DNA from 2 places in the Microbulbifer sp. ABF4_148 genome. Region 2 is predicted to be linked to the other one. Evidence: predicted binding sites of a transcription regulator. Region 2 holds the regulator's gene; the other holds the start of a gene.

Region 1 (5,627 bases), 840 kb from region 2:
TCATAGTCCCAGGGGGATTGAGACTGGAGAAACCCGGAGATAAAGGGCTCTGCAACATCGACAAACTTCTCGGAAGTATTGGACGTTTTCACCAGCGCCCAGATCACCAGTGCGAGCAACAGCGCAAACAGGACACCGAATCCGATCAGGACTTTTTTCAGTACATTCCACAGACGACCGGATGTCGGCCCGTCACTATCCGCAAGGTTTGCCGCTGCCGGCTGGTAAGGATTGGTATCCATAAACGTCGAACTCTCGTTATTTTTTAGTGCCTGACTGCCGGGCTCAGACCAACTTGGTTTTTGTTTTCCCGCAACGTTGGCAGCGATACTCCGTGACCAACTTGCCCTGCTTCACGTCAAATTTACGCTCGGTCACCACTTCCCACTTGTGAAAGCCATCCCTGCACAGGCTACTGCCCTTGTGCTTCTGCCAGGCGGTCTTGCGCTTGAATGGAATGACGTCTCCCATAATCTACTCTCGTTCAGCCCGCAGGTTGATTACACTACCTCACCAGCCGCATTGGCCGAGGACCAGGCCCATTGAAAGTTAAACCCGCCCAGCCAGCCAGTGACGTCCAATACCTCACCAATAAAATATAACCCCGGCTGGGTGGTACTTTCCATGGTGCGTGAGGAAATCGCGTTGGTGTCCACACCGCCCAGCGTGACTTCCGCAGTTCTATACCCCTCGGTGCCGGAGGGCACCAGCTCCCAGTGCTGCAACTGCCTGCCAATCTCTGCGAGCTCACCCTGGGCATAGTGCTTGAGTGCACGGCTCTCGATGGGCTTCCCCTTATCCGGGCTGCCGGCACCCGGGTGGTTCAGGAAAAACTGCACCAGCTTCTTTGTCCACAGGTCAGCCAGCACCGTATGCAGATAAGCATCCGGACGCTGGTGTCGCTGCGTGTCGAGCCATTCCGGCAGATCCATGTCGGGCGCGAGATCAAAAGTCACCGACCTGCCCTCTTCCCAGTGAGCCGATACTTGTAATACCGCCGGCCCGGAAAGCCCCTTGTGGGTAAACAACATCTGCTCACGGAAGCTGCCATTTCCACTGCTGGCATGCACCGCCAGTGAACTCCCCGGCAGGGACTCCTGCTTCTCCAGTGCACGACGCGACAGGGTAAACGGCACCAGCGCCGCGCGGGTCGGCACCACCGCGATGCCAAACTGTCGGGCAATGTCGTAGCCAAATCCGGTCGCCCCCATGGTGGGAATCGACAGGCCACCGGTTGCCACCACCAGCGAGGCACAGCGCACCTCACCCAAACTGGTCGTTACCCGGTAACCCTCTTCCCCGGCGACAACGGACTCGATATGGCAACGCGTACGGACCTGGGCACGGGCACTGCGGCACTCCGCCAGCAACAGGTCGACGATATCCTTGGATTTGTTATCGCAGAACAGCTGCCCGAGGGTTTTCTCGTGGTAGGGAATTCCGTGCTTTTCCACCAGCGCGATAAAGTCCCACTGGGTGTAACGCGCCAGCGCCGATTTACAGAAGTGCGGGTTCTGGCTGTAGAAGTTTTCCGGTGAGGTGTACAGGTTGGTGAAGTTACAGCGCCCACCACCGGACATCAGGATCTTTTTGCCCACTTTGTTGGCGTGGTCGACAACCAACACCCGACGCCCGCGCTGCCCCGCGATCGCCGCGCACATCAAACCCGCCGCACCGGCGCCAATGATCAGAACATCGACGTGTTCGGGCAGGGCTGGCTGGGAGACATCTTTCATAGGGGAGGGAGCGTTGGCCGGGCAGCCTTTAGTCTAGCCCGGCCGGACGGGTCAGGCGCGCGGCAGGGTAACGCCGCGCTGGCCCTGGTACTTGCCGCCGCGATCCGCATAGGAAACGTCGCAAACCTCATCGGACTCAAAGAACAGCATCTGCGCCACACCCTCGTGGGCGTAGATCTTCGCCGGCAGGTTGGTGGTATTGGAGAATTCCAGGGTGACGTGCCCTTCCCACTCGGGTTCCAGCGGTGTCACATTCACAATAATGCCGCAACGCGCGTAGGTGGATTTGCCCAAGCAGATGGTCAACACGGAACGCGGAATACGGAAGTACTCCACGGTGCGCGCCAGCGCAAAGGAATTGGGCGGGATGACGCAGGAGTCGCCCTCGACATCAACAAAGCTGTTCTCGTCAAAGGTCTTGGGGTCAACGGTGGCGGAGTGCACGTTGGTGAAGATCTTGAACTCACCGGCACAGCGCACATCGTAGCCGTAACTGGAGGTGCCGTAAGAAATCAGGCGATCGCCGTTGCCATTGCGGCGCACCTGGCCCGGCTCAAACGGCTCGATCATGCCGTGCTGCTCGGCCATGCGGCGAATCCACTTATCGGACTTGATACTCACTTTGCCCCCTCCCGGTACGCTGGTCTCGGGCCCCAAAACAGGCCCTGTAAAGGAGGCGAATCATAGCGGGTTTGGCCTGTTCAAAAAAGTGCCAATCTCTACCAGGCAGTCTTGCACACCCTGTACAGGTACTGTATAAATCGACAGTAATTGCTGTACAGATATACAGTCACTCCCGCAGAAGTCGCCCAAACACGGACGCAATACGGGGGTAAATAGGTGGCCAAGCGCGCCCCCAAGGGAGACCAGAAATCGTGAACAACGCCGAAAACCTCATAGAAAACAATCAGTTAAAACTGCAGGGCGAGCGCACACAACAGGATACCCAGCAGCCCCCACAGCTGAATCAGCTCCTCGCCCGCGCCGATATCTGGCAGGCCGCCAATGAGCACCGTCGCCAGCGCAGCGGTATCTCCACGGGTCATACCGCACTCGACGCCCTGCTGACCGGACACGGCTGGCCGCGCGGCGCCACCACTGAGCTACTCGCGGACCAGACCGGTATTGGCGAAATATCCCTGCTGCTGCCCACCCTGGCAGAGCTCACCCGCAACGAACAAATGGTCATTCTGGTCAATCCGCCACATATTCCCTATGCGCCCGCCCTGGCAGCAGCAGGCATCAAGCTCGAGAAACTGCTGATCCTGCATCCCCACGGCCCGCGGGATAGCCTCTGGGCCATAGAGCAATCCCTGCAGTCCGGCTGTTGCGGTGCCCTGCTCAGCTGGCAGGGCCGCCAGGCACCCGCCGATAAAGATCTCCGTCGCCTGCAAGTTGCAGCGCGGGAGGGCGATTGCCTGCACTTCCAGTTTCGCCCCCAGTCCAGCGCCAACAGCCCTTCCCCTGCCAGCCTGCGTCTGCAGCTGTGCGGTAGCGGTGACCAGCTGGCACTGAAACTGCTCAAGCAGCTCGGCGGCCGTTCCGGCCAGCAGTTGAACCTGGCCCGCGCCCCGGAGTTGTGCCGGCGCGATCAGCCACTGCATTAATCCCCTGCGGAGGCGCTCATGCTCTGGCTTTGTATCCAATTACCACAGCTGCCGCTTCAGGCCCTGACCCGCGCACAGCGTGAACAAAACACGGCTCAGGCGCAGGCAGTGGTTGAGCAGCAACAGATCATCGGCAGCAACCCTGCCGCCCGCGAGCGCGGCGTCGACACGGGCCTCACCATCGCCACCGCCTGTACGCTCTGTGCCGACCTGCAGATACTCGAGAGAGATACAGAGCGGGAAAACCAGTTATTGCAGGAGCTGGCCCAGTGGGGCTACAGCTTTACCCCGGTTGTTTCCCCCCGTGCGGCAGCCCCTCTGGAGGGCAGCAAACACGGCGACGATGGTCAATATGCCTGCCTGTTTCTCGAGCTGAGCGGCTGCCTCAAGGCCAGCGGTGGTTTGCACCCCATGCTGCAGCAGCTGCACACCGAGCTGCGTGAAATGCGCATCTCGCATTTTATGGGCCTGGGCCACAGCCCTAGCGCCGCGCGCCTGCTCAGCCAACTGCCCGAGCATCGCCAGTGGCTGGCAGAGGCCAAGGTGCCGCCTACGCCACAACAGTGGAAACAGTGGATCAGTTTCGCACCCAGCAAACTCCTCGACTGCAATCACAAGACCGTGGCCAAACTTTATGCCAGTGGTATCAAGCGGGTCAGCCAGTTACTGGCCATCCCCCTGTCGGAGGTCGGCAGCCGCTTTGGCCGCACGTTTGTGGATTACCTGGCACGCCTCAATGGCACCCGCCATGACCCGGTGCCCAGCTACCAGCCGCCACCGGAATTCCACAGCGAGCTGTTTTTCCCCAGCCCAATGGATAACAGTGAGCAGCTACTTTTCCCCGCCGGCCGACTGGTGCGTGAATTGTGCCAGCAGCTACAACGGCGCCAGCTGTATACCCAGCAGTTACGCTGGAAGCTGGACTTCGGCCAGCAGGGCTGCAAAGTCATTGGGGTGGAAATTTCGCGACCACAACTCGATCCGCAGCGCCTGATCGCCCTGACCAAGCTGCAGCTTGAGCGCATCACACTGGAACAACCAGTACAGGCACTCAGTCTCACCTGCGACCAGCTGGTGCGACTCCATGATGGGGATCTCGACGAAGACCTGTTCGGCGCGGGCAGCAAGGTCAAACGCTGCCATCAGCTGATCGACAAACTCAAGGCGCGCCTCGGGCATGAGAGCCTGTCAGGTGTCACCCTGAAAGAAAGCCACCTGCCCGAGCAGGCCTGGCAAAGCGCGGATACGCTGCTACTCAACAGCCACAGCCGCGGCCACCAGGTACAGGCCGTCAATGCCTCCCGTCCAAGCTGGCTATTACAGCGCCCGGATCGCCTCCAGTGTCGCGACCACCGACTGTTCTATCGCGGCGAGATCCAGCTGCTGCAGGGCCCCGAACGTATCGACGGTTATTGGTGGCAGCATCGCCGCCACGCGCGGGATTACTACATTGCCCGCAACGAAGAAGGCAGCCTCTACTGGATCTACCAGGACCTGACCTCCGAGGCCTGGTACCTGCACGGGATCTATGGCTGAACCTCAAGATGTTAAGGCGATTCCCCCAGCGCAAGACGGGAACACAGCGCACTGGCCACTCAGTAGTTCCAGGATACCCGCCTACGCCGGCATGACGACATCAACCGAACGCATTACATACAACCCCCCACCGCCGTCACCCCGGCGAAGGCCGGGGCCCAGAAGGAACTGGCAGTACAGTGGCGGCCTGGATACCAGCCTCCGCTGGTATGACGAAATCAACCGGAAGCATCACATACAGCCCCCCACCGCCGTCACCCCGGCGAAGGCCGGGCCCCAGAAGGAACTGGCAGTACAGTGGCGGCCTGGATGCCAGCCTCCGCCGGCATGACGAAATCAACCGGAAGCATCACATACAGCCCCCCACCCACCGCCGTCACCCCGGCGAAGGCCGGGGCCCAGAACACACAAAAGCCGAGCCCATGTACAAGCAACCCTGCGTCTACATACTCACCAACCAACGCAATGGCACCCTCTATACCGGCGTCACATCCAACCTTGTGCAGCGCGTGTGGCAACACAAGGAGGGGATGACAGATGGCTTCAGCAATAAGTACTCACTCAAAATCCTAGTGTGGTACGAGCTACACAACGTGATGGAGACTGCTATTTCCAGAGAGAAATGCATCAAAGAATGGCAAAGAGCGTGGAAACTGAAACTGATCGAGCGCAACAATCCTCAGTGGCATGACCTCTACCCAGGACTCACTTAATCCACTCCATACCGAGAGCGACTCCTCTCGCTGGG
Region 2 (5,627 bases):
CGCTGGGGTGACGCCCGCAAGTTGCACACGGGCTGGTCTCTGGCAGTACAGCGTATGTCGCATGAGATGCATTTTGACGGCAAGTGGGATTGGGTGGGCCGTGAACGAGCGCCCGAAGGTGCGTGGCCCATACTGCTGCAATTATTGAACGAATTGCCGGCGGACGCTGTCGCACTATCAGCGTTTCAGGCTGGGCTCGGTATTCAGTGGCGGGAGATCGGCGGTGAGACCGCTGTCCAGGCGCTTGAAGCGTCTCTGGCGAAATATCGGCCCGAAATAGAGGCCACGCTTCGCCCTCGGTCCCAGGCGTGACAAGCGTGCTGGCCCAGGTGGCGAAACGGCGGATTGGGAAGTGTCGAACCGGTGAAAAACTGGTCGCAAAAGGCATCCGGATGTCGCCAAAAAGCACGGTCTGAATTGCAAAAAAAGAAAAGTAATTTGACCTCCTCGCTTGACCCGGCCCGGAGCGGGGCTTATATATTCGCGCATTGCGGTCCGCCAGAAGGCCTTTTGCCGGGTGGTGAGACTTGAGAGAAATCCTTTTAAAATCAGGCAGTTATGGGTAAGTCACTGGTTATCGTCGAATCCCCGGCCAAAGCCAAAACGATCAACAAGTACCTCGGTAAGGACTTTGTTGTGAAGTCCAGCGTTGGCCATATTCGGGATTTGCCCACCGCAGGCAGTAACAAGCAGCCGGTCGATCCAAAAGAGCGGGCACGTCGTGCCGCGGAGACCCGCAAGCTCTCGCCGGAAGCGAAAGAGAAGTACAAGCGCAAAAAGAATCGTGAGCAGTTGATTCGACGGATGGGGATTGATCCGGATCACAACTGGGATGCCCACTACGAAATTCTCCCGGGTAAAGAGAAGGTGGTCAGCGAGTTGCGCAAGCTGGCCGAGAATGCCGACCAAATCTATCTCGCAACGGACTTGGACCGCGAGGGAGAGGCTATTGCCTGGCACCTCAGAGAAGCCATTGGTGGGAATGATGCGCGGTATCGCCGTGTTGTCTTCAACGAAATCACCAAGTCCGCGATTCAGGAGGCGTTCAAGGATCCTGGACGCCTGAATATTAATCGCGTTAACGCACAGCAGGCGCGTCGTTTCCTCGACCGTATCGTGGGTTACATGGTCTCCCCACTGCTCTGGGAGAAAGTGGCCCGCGGTCTTTCTGCCGGCCGGGTGCAGTCGGTCGCGGTTAAGCTGGTGGTGGAGCGTGAACGAGAAATTCGTGCATTCATCCCGGAAGAGTACTGGACCCTGTTTGCGGATACTCAAACTGCCAAGGCGAATCCGCTGCGGCTTGAGGTTAAAAAACAATCTGGTAGTGCCTTCAAGCCAGTCAATGAGACTCAGGCCAGTGCCGCAGTATCTGCGCTGCAAGGCTGCGAGTATGTTGTTTCGGGTCGCGATGACAAGCCGACCAGCTCCAAGCCTTCAGCCCCTTTCATTACTTCAACGCTACAGCAGGCGGCGAGCAATCGCCTCGGATTTAGCGTAAAGAAAACCATGATGCTGGCCCAGAGGCTGTATGAAGCTGGCCACATCACTTATATGCGGACCGATTCCACCAATCTGAGTAAGGAAGCTGTCGATTCGGCGCGCGACTTTATTCAGGAGAATTACGGCGACAAATACCTGCCCGATAATCCGGTTAGCTACAGCAGCAAAGAAGGCGCACAGGAAGCTCACGAAGCGATACGCCCGTCCGATGTGCGAGTGCAGCCGAATATGCTTTCTGGCGTTGAGCGCGATGCAGAGCGTCTCTACAACCTGATTTGGCAGCAGTTCGTGGCGTGCCAGATGACACCGGCTCAATATACGTCGTCGTCGATCGTTGTATCCGCGGGCGACTTTGAATTGCGTGCCCGTGGTCGTGTCATTCGATTCGACGGTTTCCTCAAAGTGGCCCCACCTGCCAGCAAAAAAGATGAGGATATGCTGCTGCCTGACGTCAAGGTCGGGGACAAACTGGCACTGCAGAAGCTGGATCCCAAGCAGCACTTTACCAAGCCGCCTGCGCGATTTAGCGAGGCTGCACTGGTGAAAGAGCTGGAAAAGCGCGGTATCGGGCGTCCATCCACTTATGCGTCGATTATTTCGACGATTCAGGATCGGGGCTATGTCCGCCTCGAGAACCGGCGTTTTTACGCAGAGAAGATGGGCGATATCGTGACCGATCGTCTCAGCGAGAGTTTCACTGACCTGATGGATTATGGCTTCACCGCGAGCCTGGAAGAGTCTCTGGACGAGGTCGCTGATGGCGATCGAGGCTGGAAGGATCTTCTCGATGCATTCTATAAAGATTTCTCTGGCCGACTCGAAACGGCACAGTCCGCAGAGGGAGGAATGCGCCGCAATTCTCCCACCGATACCGATATCGAATGCAGCAAGTGCGGTCGCCATATGCAAATTCGTACAGGTTCGACCGGCGTATTTCTCGGTTGCTCCGGATACGGTTTGCCGCCCAAAGAGCGCTGCACCAATACGATGAACCTCGTCTCCGGAGACGAGGCTATCGATGCAGACCAGGATGAAGACGCGGAAACCCGCCAGCTTCGGGACAAGCGCCGTTGTCCGAAATGCGGTACCGCGATGGACAGCTATCTGGTCGATGAGCAGCGCAAGCTCCATATTTGCGGCAATAACCCGGATTGCAGCGGGTATGAGGTGGAGCAGGGTACCTTCAAAATCAAGGGCTATGACGGCCCTGTCATTGAATGTGACAAGTGCGGCAGCGACATGCAGCTGAAGTCCGGCCGCTTTGGTAAATACTTCGGCTGTACCAATGAGTCCTGTAAGAACACGCGCAAGCTTCTGAAGAACGGTCAGCCCGCACCGCCCAAAATGGACCCTGTGCCGATGCCTGAACTGGCATGCCAGAAGGTAGATGACCATTACATCCTGCGGGATGGGGCCTCCGGGCTTTTCCTTGCTGCCAGCCAGTTTCCGAAAAATCGCGAGACGCGAGCACCGCTGGTGAAAGAAATTTTGCCGCACAAGTCGGAGATTGATCCGAAGTACAGCTTCCTGTTTTCTGCGCCCGCAGAGGATGATCAGGGTCGCGATACGGTGATTCGATTTAGCCGCAAAACGCAGGAGCAGTACGTTCAGTCAGAAGAAGAGGGCAAGGCCACCGGATGGCGGGCTTTCTATCGAGATGGCAAGTGGCAGAGTGAGGTGACGGGTAAAGCGGCCAGCAAGGCAAAGCCGGCTGCCAAGAAAGCGGCACCGAAAAAGAAAGCGGCACCTAAAAAAGCCGCGTCCAAATCCAAGTGAGCAATCCGTATACCGGTAGTGTTGCCGCTGCCCTGAGGAAAGCCCAGCTTCTGCTGGATCTTGAAGCTGGGCCCCGCCTGCAAGCGGAGGCCTTACAGGAGGCGGTGGTGCTCCACCTGTGGCGGGGGGTGCAGTCCTTTCTCGCGGAGACGGCGTTTCAATTGCAGCTGGGTGAAGAGCCGCAAACGCCAGAAGCGCTTGCGAGTGCTGCTGAGAGGCGCGGCACCTATAGCGCTGAAGCACAGGAAATGCGGTTGCTGCTATCCGAGCCCGACAGTTGGCTGAGTCAGCTCAATGCCGTTTGGCAATCGCTCTGGCAGTTTCAGGGAGGGGATTCGGCGGCGGCTGAAGCCGGTGGGGATATCATTGCGGTGTCTTCCAGGCCTGCGCCTGAACTCAATGCCGGGGTGCTTAGAGAGTGGCGTAGTGCATTGAACGAGCTGGTTACCCGCCATCGCGCACAGTCCCAGGAGTGGTAGCTTCTTAAGCGCGATGACTCCTGCTGTGGTACACTGCGGGAAAATTGACGCTGAGGGAGAAGTGCATGTCCTCCGAGACTTTTGAAATCATTGAGCTGGCGAACGGTGATGTCGCTCTGCGCCGGGCGGGTGCACAGGGTGAAGAGCCGCTCGTACGTATCCACTTTTCCGAGATGAGCGCCGATTTTCTTCGTGAGCACAAAATTGCCGTGGCCAGGGCCATGCTCGAAGCCGGAATTGATGCTGTGCAAAATTTAGACAGTGTGTCTGCAGAGTTTTTCGACGAGGAAGAGCCTGAGCCGATCTCGCACACCATTCACTAATCCCCCCGCAATAAACCAGGGCTGGGTGGCACTATAGCTTCCGCACCAAGGCCTTGGTGGTTCGACTTCTCTCGTCCCATTTTTCTTTTCGTTTCTGACTAATGCGCGCCGATAGCGATGCGCAATGTTCAGGCTGTGGTTCTGACTTCCGCCAGACGCAATTCCGACGGGTAGCCAATAATGACGCGAGGCGCTTGGGGTGGAGATAGATGGGGCCCTGAGGCCCCAGGCGGGGATGCTCAGGGAGTCTGTCGGATGACGCCCACCGCGAGCCCTTCAATGGCAAATAGCTTGTCCCGCATATCGACCTGGATAATATCGAATTCGTCATTTTCGGGAAGCAGCTGCACCGTGGCTTGATTGCCTTTGCGCCTGAACCGCTTCACTGTGACTTCGTCTTCAATTCGGGCTACGACAATCTGTCCGTTACGCGCCTGATCGGTACGCTGGACCGCGAGCAAATCCCCATCAAGGATCCCGGCGTCGCGCATACTCATACCGTGCACTCGCAGGAGATAATCCGCGGGTGGGTGAAAGAAATCTGAGGGGAGATCGCAATAGTCTTCAATATTGGATTCCGCGAGGATTGGGTTGCCCGCTGCAACACGTCCGATAATCGGCAGGCCTGGTTGGTGGTCGGGGATTCGAATCCCGCGCGAGGCGCCGGCGACCATTTCAATCGCACCTTTTCGAGCGAGTGCCTTTAGATGCTCTTCCGCGGCATTGGGAGAGCGAAAACCTAATTGCTGCGCAATTTCGGCTCGGGTGGGTGGGTAGCCCGTTTCATCCATGTGGCTTTTGATCAGTTCAAGTACTTGAGCCTGTCGCGCGGTGAGATTGGTCATAATCGTTTCCCGTCGTCCCTTGGGCGTATCTGCGCAAACTGCATCGGTGACATCAAAATGCAGAGCGTCAGACGCTCGATAGTGGTCTGTATTTTTATACAGGTGCTGTGATTATATACAGAAACCGTTGCGGTGCAATCCCTGCCTGCCGCGGGTGAAATGCTGCTACTTTTATGACAAGTGGAGTCTCACGGCGCACCAGAACCCCATTTTTAGCGGATACAGGGACGATCGTAATGCTTGATGCAAAAATGCCGGAAGCCTGGCGCGTACTGCGGATTCAGTCCGAACTGGTGGATGGAATAGAGCGCCTGATTGCATTGAAGTGCGCGGTGACAGTGTTTGGAAGTGCAAGATTTCCACAGGGGAGTCCCGAGTACCAGCAGGGCATGCGTCTCGGTGAGCTGCTGGCGTCGAAAGGTATTCCCGTCATGACCGGGGGAGGGCCGGGTCTGATGGAGGCCTGCAATCGCGGGGCGTTTCCGCATGAGGGGATTTCCATCGGTCTGAATATCGAACTCCCTTTTGAGCAGGTACCAAATCCCTATCAGGACATCAGCCTGAACTTTCGTTACTTTTTTGTTCGCAAGTTTATGTTCGTCAAACATGCGGTGGGCTTTGTGGGTCTGCCCGGGGGCTACGGCACATTGGACGAGCTGTTCGAGGCACTGACTCTCGTGCAAACCAAAAAAGTGCAGAAGTTT

What was found. The regulator LexA, encoded in region 2, represses DNA repair genes until DNA is damaged. The targets are predictions, from matches to a motif close to ACTGTNTNTANANACAGT.
Region 1: imuA (translesion DNA synthesis-associated protein ImuA) is a predicted target of LexA. The motif match lies at 2,510-2,527, and genes of this name have one in related genera.

The regions. Positions count from the first base shown of each region.
Region 1 is NZ_JBSWUI010000001.1:1,756,854-1,762,480, reverse strand. Features, by position in the region: gene ACXAD0_RS07580 (hypothetical protein) at 1-242, opposite strand, end outside; gene ACXAD0_RS07575 (hypothetical protein) at 286-471, opposite strand; gene ACXAD0_RS07570 (BaiN/RdsA family NAD(P)/FAD-dependent oxidoreductase) at 501-1,736, opposite strand; gene dcd (dCTP deaminase) at 1,788-2,357, opposite strand; gene imuA (translesion DNA synthesis-associated protein ImuA) at 2,612-3,343, shown strand; gene ACXAD0_RS07555 (Y-family DNA polymerase) at 3,362-4,879, shown strand; gene ACXAD0_RS07550 (GIY-YIG nuclease family protein) at 5,302-5,592, shown strand.
Region 2 is NZ_JBSWUI010000001.1:2,591,881-2,597,507, forward strand. Features, by position in the region: gene ACXAD0_RS11385 (hypothetical protein) at 1-312, shown strand, start outside; gene topA (type I DNA topoisomerase) at 559-3,276, shown strand; gene ACXAD0_RS11395 (DUF6586 family protein) at 3,273-3,755, shown strand; gene ACXAD0_RS11400 (hypothetical protein) at 3,821-4,078, shown strand; gene lexA (transcriptional repressor LexA) at 4,318-4,923, opposite strand; gene ACXAD0_RS11410 (LOG family protein) at 5,160-5,627, shown strand, end outside.